One region of the Paenarthrobacter sp. NPDC089307 genome, then DNA from elsewhere that is predicted to be linked to it. Evidence: riboswitches for the same ligand, from Rfam matches in the RefSeq annotation. Region 1 holds a riboswitch; the other holds the start of a gene.

Region 1 (3,552 bases):
CGACGGTGCCCGGTCCGACGTCGATCCCATCGCGGCAACCCTCACGCACCGGTCCGCCGCGCTGCAGTCGACCATTGGCGTCAACCCCGCGCTGTTCAGCGCCGGCACGGAAACTCACTCGGTGGTCCTGTTCCGGGAATCCGGCGGCCGGGCCGACCACGCCCAGGTCCTGGTCCACTATCAGCTTGAGCTCGCCAAGCGCGCCGGCAGGACCGTGGACAGGGTCATCCTGGGGATCAGCGAGCCGTTCCACGTGATTCGCCAATTGGCGGGGGCCTACCGCCAGTCCAAGGTTGCCGCCCAGGCTGCCGCTGTGGACGCCCAGCTGGGGGAGTTGGTGGACAGCCGCTCCGTGGGGGTCTACCAGCTCTTTGACCGTTTGCTGGCGCCAGGAGGCTGGGACGACACCGGTTCCGTGCATTTCAGGACGCTCGAGGACCAGGACAAGAACGGTGAACTCCTGCCGGTCCTTGAATTGCTGTATGACAACGACGGCGCGGTTCAGGACGTTGCAGCCAAACTTCACCTCCACAGGAGCAGCATCTACAACCGCCTCGGCCGGATCCGCCAACTTATCGGTGCGGATCCGTTGAATGGCGCGATCCGCCTCGAACTGCACGCTGCGCTGAAGGCGCGACGCTGGGCCGGGAGGCCCCGGATCTGAACCTTGGGCAATCAACGCGGAAGAGGCAGGCACCGTGGGTGCCTGCCTCTTTCGTTTCAGCCTTTAGGAGCGCTTCAGCCGTTGGCAACTCCAGCGGCCCATCCGGCGCCGGAAGGTGGCCGTGCGGCTGCTGCTGCAGTACCTGCCATGCCATCCGGTGTGCACGTTGGTGCGGGGCATCCGGGTGCTCACTGCAACGCCTTTTGGGCGGCGTCAAGGAGTGATTCCAAGGTGCTGGCCTGTGGCTTGACGGTGGCGCTGGGACTGCCGGTTGGCCGGGGCTTGGGGGTCTCGGTCTGCGTCGGAGTCGGCGTCGGAGTGGCAGTCGGCGGAGCCGGTGTGGGCGTCGGCGTCGGGGTTGCCGTGGCCGGCGGTGTGGTGACCGTGTCAGAGGGCACGTCGCTGGGAGCAGGTGCAGGCTGTGCCGGGGCCGGCGTAGCCGTTCCGGGCGCTGGCGCCGCAACTGGCGGCACCGCAGCGGCCGCCGAGGGGACCCAGACAGGGGCAGCCAGCGAGACGTGCGGTGAGGGAACCGACGACGGCGAAACCTCGGCGGGTTCCTCCGGTACCGTGCCAGGCTGGCCCGCCTGGGACGAAGCCGAGCCCGACGAAGATGGGGAGGAGGCCGTGGTGTAGGAAGCGCGGGGTGCCGGGGCGGCCGAGCCCGTTTGCCGGTCCTGGCCGTCCTTGCTGCCGCCGGCTTCCTGAGTGGGGGATTCCTGCCCGAAGAACGGAAGTTCCAACGCTTGCCCCAGCCCGCCTGCAGTCAGCACCAAGCCCAGTGCGCCTGCAATGACTGCCATGCGCTGGCTCATGTGCTTCACGGACGCGGCTTTCTGCAGGACAGCTTGCGGCTCGCGGTCAAAAGCAGATGTAGCCCGGAAGCTTGCTGCGGTCACCGGCGCCGGCGTCACGACGCGGGCTGTTGCCGACGATGATGCTGCGGCGGCTTCCTCGCGTGGAGCAACGACCGGAATGGCTGCGGTGGCCGGTTCAGGCAGATCCTGTTTCGGGCTGGCAGGCCGGACGATGGGAATGGCCGCCGTTGGAGGACCCGGCGTGGTCGACACCGGGGCTGCGGCGGCTTCGATCACTGGAATGGCTGCCGTCGCCGGTTCGGGGAGGGCAGGGCTGCCCGCGTTGGGTTCCACCGGATCTGCGTTGGGTTCCACTGGCTCGATCACGGCCTTGGCTGCCCGTTCCCGCTCAGCGGCCCGGGCGGCCGCGCGCGTGGTGGGGGCGGCTGCGGCTGGTGCCACCTGGGTGGGGATTGCCGCGGTGGCGGCTTCCGGCGTCGTACTTTCTGCTCCGGTGACCTGTCCGCTGGGTTGGGCCCGACGGCGTCCGGTTGGCTTGGTGCGCTCGCGCTCCAGTTGTGCGCGGCGCGAATTTTCCATGGTTGGGGACATGGTTGTTGCCTCTCAACGCCTGCGAGGTTAGCTGTCGGGTTCGGACGAGGCCGTCCGGCCGCGTGGTGCGGCTTCACCCCAAGGGCTTGTGGAGAAAACAAGCCCGGGAAACTGTGGGTCCCCCGTCTCTGCCGCGGGTCTGGCGGATCCTGGATTGCGGCAGAGCCCGGCGTCAATCCAGAAGCGGCCCAGCGGAGATTCGGGTCGCCCTACGACCGTACAGGAGGCGGAAAGTAAAGTCACATTAATGTAACGGGCGGTAGGTCGCCCCTTGCGGGAGGGTCCTACCGCTTAGGGTTCGGGGCTGGTGAAAGCCCTGCCAGGAGCGTCGGAATTCCGAGGACTGCCCCCAACACGGCCAAGATATCCATGGCCCAACACTAGCCTTCTGCCCGTACTGGCCGGTAGACATGAGCTATGGATCTACCAGTGATGCCGCCCATTTCGCCCATGCTCGCCAAATCTGTCCCCGCAATCCCCGAGGTAGGGCATTACGAGCCGAAGTGGGACGGCTTCCGGACCATCGTCTTCAAGGATGGGGATGAGATCATCCTGGGCAGCCGCAATGAGAAGCCCATGACCCGCTATTTCCCGGAGCTCGTGGAGGCCTTGAAGCGGAACCTCCCGGACAAATGCGTGATCGACGGCGAGATCGTCATGATCGAGGGCAACCGGCTTGAGTTCGAGGTGCTGCAGCAGAGGATCCATCCCGCGGACAGCCGGGTGCGGATGCTTGCAGAGAAGACCCCGGCGTCCCTGGTCGCCTTCGACATCCTCGCGCTCGGCGACGAAGACCTGACGGGCAAGCCGTTTTCGGAGCGTCGTGCCGTCCTGGAGCGGGCACTGGCCAAAGCCGAGCCACCCATCTACGTCACGCCTGCTGTGACCGACTTGGAGCGTGCGCAGGAATGGTTCGTGCAGCTCGAAGGCGCAGGGCTGGACGGGATTCTCTCCAAGCCCCTGGACGGGACGTACCAGCCGAACAAGCGGGTGATGTTCAAGACCAAGCACGAACGCACCGCCGACTGCGTGGTGGCCGGATTCCGCTGGCACAAGACGGCGAAGGTTGTGGGGTCGATGCTGCTGGGCCTCTACGATGACTCGGGGCGGCTCCACCACGTGGGCGTCGTAGCGTCATTCCCCATGGCAAAACGGGAAGCCTTGGTGGCTGAGCTCGAACCGTATCAGGTGGAGTTTGCCGAGCACCCCTGGGGCGAGTGGGCCAGCCAGGAGGACGCTCCCGGGGGTTCGAGGATGCCCGGCGGCCAGAGCAGGTGGAGTGCCGGCAAGGACTTCTCCTTCGTCCCCCTGCGCCCCGAACTGGTGATTGAGGTGGCCTACGACTACATGGAGGGCGATCGGTTCCGCCACACGACGCAGTTTCGCCGGTGGCGGCCGGACCGGACCCCTGAGAGTTGCACGTACTCCCAGTTGGAAGAACCTGCCGAGTACGATCTCGGGCAGATATTGAGCCTCCCG
Region 2 (3,552 bases), on a different contig from region 1:
CTGCCGGCGGCGACGATTACGTCACCAAACCCTTCAGCATGGAGGAGGTACTCCTCCGCCTCCACCGGCTGGTGCAGCGCTCCGGCGTGGCCGCCATGGACACCGCCGAACTGGTGGTGGGTGACCTGACCCTGAACGTGGACACCCGGGAAGTGACAAGGGCTGGAGAGGACATCACCCTCACCGCCACCCAGTTCGAACTCCTGCGCTACCTCATGGAAAACCCCAAACGAGTAGTCAGCAAGGCCCAGATCCTGGACCGCGTGTGGGACTACGACTTCGGCGGACAAGCCAACATCGTGGAGCTGTACATCTCCTACCTCCGCAAGAAGATCGAGTCCAACCACCCACCTATGATCCACACCGTCCGCGGTGCCGGATACGTCATCAAACCTGCGGACTAAGCGTTGAGTTCCCTCTCAGGGGTCGCCCGGACTACGCAGCGGAGTTGGTTGAACCCTTCCACGTGGCACTTGCGTACCCGCCTGGTACTGGTGGCGATGGCGCTGCTTGTGGCAATTTGCGGTGCCGTGGGCGTCATCAGCTACGCCTCGATGGACATGGTGTTCAACCGGCAACTGGACAAGCAGCTGGAGCAGGCGTCCAGCCGCGCGATTGACTTCGGCAGGCCGCCGTCGAGCTTTCCGAATTCGCCGTCCGGGAGGCCGGATCCGCTGGAGGCCCGTGGCCAGGCTGCCGGCACCCTGAACGCGCGAATCGTCGGATCCACTGTGCGTAGCTCGGGCCTGATCGATGCCCAGGGCAACCGGGTTTCCTTGTCAGGCGCCGACGAACGGGTTCTGCTCTCGCTCCCCCGGGACAGCCGCGCCGTTGACCGCTCCTTGTCCAACGGTGATTACCGCCTGGTGGCAGTGGAGACCTCCGGCGAGGTGATCGTGACCGGCCTTCCCTTGGCGGACAAGCAGGCCGCAGAGGCGTCGCTGGTCTGGACCATGGTGCTGGTTTCCCTTGGTGGCCTGGTGGTGATCGGCCTGGTGGGCACCGTGATCATCCGGCGGACGATGCGGCCTTTGGAGCAGCTCTCGGAGGTGGCGACCAAGGTTTCGCGCTTGCCTCTCGACGCCGGTGAGGTGGCGCTTGCGGTACGGGTACCGCCGTCGGCCTCCCATCCGGGAACTGAAGTGGGCAGCGTGGGTTACGCCCTGAACCAAATGCTGAACAACGTATCCAGTGCGCTGGAAGCCCGGCAGGAAAGCGAAACCAAAGTGCGGCAATTTGTGGCCGATGCCTCGCACGAACTGCGGACGCCACTGACTGCCATCCGCGGTTACACCGAGCTGCTGCGGATGACCGAGACCTTCACGGACGATGGCAGGAAGTCCCTTGCGCGGGTCCAAAGCCAGTCCGAACGGATGACAACGCTGGTGGAAGACCTCTTGCTGCTGGCACGGCTTGATGAAGGCCAGCCCGTGAAAGTCACGGACGTGGACCTGACACAGCTTGTGATAGAGACCGTGAGCGATGAGAAAGTCATGGCGCCGGACCATATCTGGCAACTGAGGCTGCCCGACGAACCCGTGACCGTCCGCGGTGATGCGACGCAACTGCACCAGGTGTTGGCCAACCTGCTGTCGAATGCCAGGAAGCACACGGATGCCGGCACCACGGTGGTCACCGGCGTCATGCTCTCAGCCGACGGCAGCGCAGTAGTGACCGTAACCGACAACGGCCCCGGCATTCCTGAGGATTTCCAAGGCCGGATTTTCTCCCGCTTTGCCCGGGCCGATGCCGCCCGATCAGGGTCCGAAGGCACCTCCGGCCTGGGCCTGTCGATCGTGGAATCGATCGTGGAAGCCCATGGCGGTAGCGTCGAAGTGACCTCCCGTCCCGGGCGCACGGAATTTGCCGTTCGCCTCCCCGCCGCCAACAGCGAACGAACGTAACGAATCCAGCAAGGCGACTCACCGGCGCCGTGATCTCTGTTACCTAAATGTGACTTCTGCGGAAACCTCCTGTACCGTCGAAAGGGTGGGTCGCCCCAAATGGCCCACATCCGGGATGCGCCGAGCTCTGCCACTTCCCGGAGTCCGTTCTTACTCCGAGGCAGAGACGGGGGACCCAGAGTCTCCGGGCCCAGGCATTTGCCGGCCCTAGGGGTGAAGCCGCAGCGTGACGCGCGGCCGGATGACCTCATCCGAACCCGACAGCTAACTCCGCAGGCGCTGAGAGGTAATCACACATGTCTGAATTTAACGATCAGACGCGCCATTCCGCGCGTCACCGCGACCAGAACGAAGCCCCGCTCACCAAGTCGCAGACCGTCCTCAAGAAGGCCGCCCGTGAGGGCAAGTCCGGCCACCGCATGTCCGTTGTGGCTGGCGTTATCGCCGCCGCGTTGGGCGTTGCTTCACTCGGAACCGCCGCGAACGCTGCCCTGACGCTTCCTGAAGCCAGCCGCGTGGCTGAGGCCCGGACCGCGGCCGAGGCCAGCAACAACAAGGCAGCCGAGGAGGCCGCAGCCGCCAAGAAGGCTGCCGACGAAAAGGCTGCAGCTGCCAAGGCCGCTGCGGACAAAGCCGCTGCCGACAAGGCTGCCGCCGACAAAGCCGCCGCCGACAAGGCAGCTGCTGACCAGGCCGCTGCCGCGCAGGCAGCAGCCGAGAAGGCCGCCGCTGACCAGGCCGCCGCAGAAAAAGCTGCCGCTGACGCCGCCGCCAAGCAAGCAGCCGACGCCGCTGCTGCCGCCGCAGAGGCCGCGGCCGCCGCAGCTGCCCCCAAGGCTGTGGATGACCCCGCAGCAGCCAAGGCCTACGCCGCCAGCATTCTTGGCAGCTACGGCTGGAGCGCCTCTGAGATGACGGCGCTGAACACGCTCTGGGAGAAGGAATCCGGTTGGCGGACCACTGCCACCAACGCTTCCAGCGGCGCCTACGGTATTGTCCAGTCGCTTCCGGCCGGCAAGATGGCCTCTGCCGGTGCTGACTGGCAGACCAACTACCAGACCCAGATCAAGTGGGGCCTGAACTACATCAAGGAACGCTACGGATCCCCGTCAGCTGCCCTGGCCTTCCACTTGGCCAACAACTGGTACTAAGCCAGAAAACTTGATCGCCGCCCCGGTTACCGCCGTTCGCACCAGTTCCAACCGGTGCGGGCAGCGGAGACCGGGGCGGCTTTCGCATATCCCGGCACAACCTCACGGCCCCATACAGTTACACAGTCATGTCACAGCTTCCGCCTAAAGCCCTCACAATCGGCGGCACCACTCTGGATCCATGACGCTCATAGATCCCGCCCCCAGTGCGCTGCCGAACCCCGCCCATGCGGGGCACCCCGCCGCTCCTGCCCTGCCCGTTCGGCAGCCGCGGCGCTCTCCCGTTGACACCCGGACCACGGTTCCTGTCCTGGACGTCACCATCCCCGTCCACAACGAGGAAAGGGACCTTGAGGAATGCCTGCGCCGCCTGCACGTCCACCTCACGGAGACATTTCCACATACTTTCCGCATCACCGTGGCAGACAACGCCAGCACGGACAGCACGCTTAGGATCGCCGAGCGCATGGCCCGCGAACTGCCCCAACTCACCGTCA

Evidence for each region. Region 1 has a riboswitch for cyclic di-AMP ahead of AB0N72_RS07990 (hypothetical protein). Riboswitches for the same ligand answer to the same signal wherever they lie in the genome.
Region 2: it holds a riboswitch for cyclic di-AMP, as region 1 does, so the genes downstream of both, AB0N72_RS13275 (hypothetical protein) here and AB0N72_RS07990 (hypothetical protein) in region 1, are expected to answer to the same signal.

Annotation. Positions count from the first base shown of each region.
Region 1 is NZ_JBFBHE010000003.1:106,113-109,664, reverse strand. Features, by position in the region: gene AB0N72_RS07995 (helix-turn-helix domain-containing protein) at 1-664, shown strand, start outside; gene AB0N72_RS07990 (hypothetical protein) at 853-2,061, opposite strand; cyclic di-AMP (ydaO/yuaA leader) riboswitch at 2,076-2,228, opposite strand; gene AB0N72_RS07985 (ATP-dependent DNA ligase) at 2,491-3,552, shown strand, end outside.
Region 2 is NZ_JBFBHE010000005.1:90,055-93,606, forward strand. Features, by position in the region: gene AB0N72_RS13265 (response regulator transcription factor) at 1-404, shown strand, start outside; gene AB0N72_RS13270 (HAMP domain-containing sensor histidine kinase) at 408-1,904, shown strand; cyclic di-AMP (ydaO/yuaA leader) riboswitch at 2,013-2,197, shown strand; gene AB0N72_RS13275 (hypothetical protein) at 2,201-3,055, shown strand; gene AB0N72_RS13280 (glycosyltransferase) at 3,237-3,552, shown strand, end outside.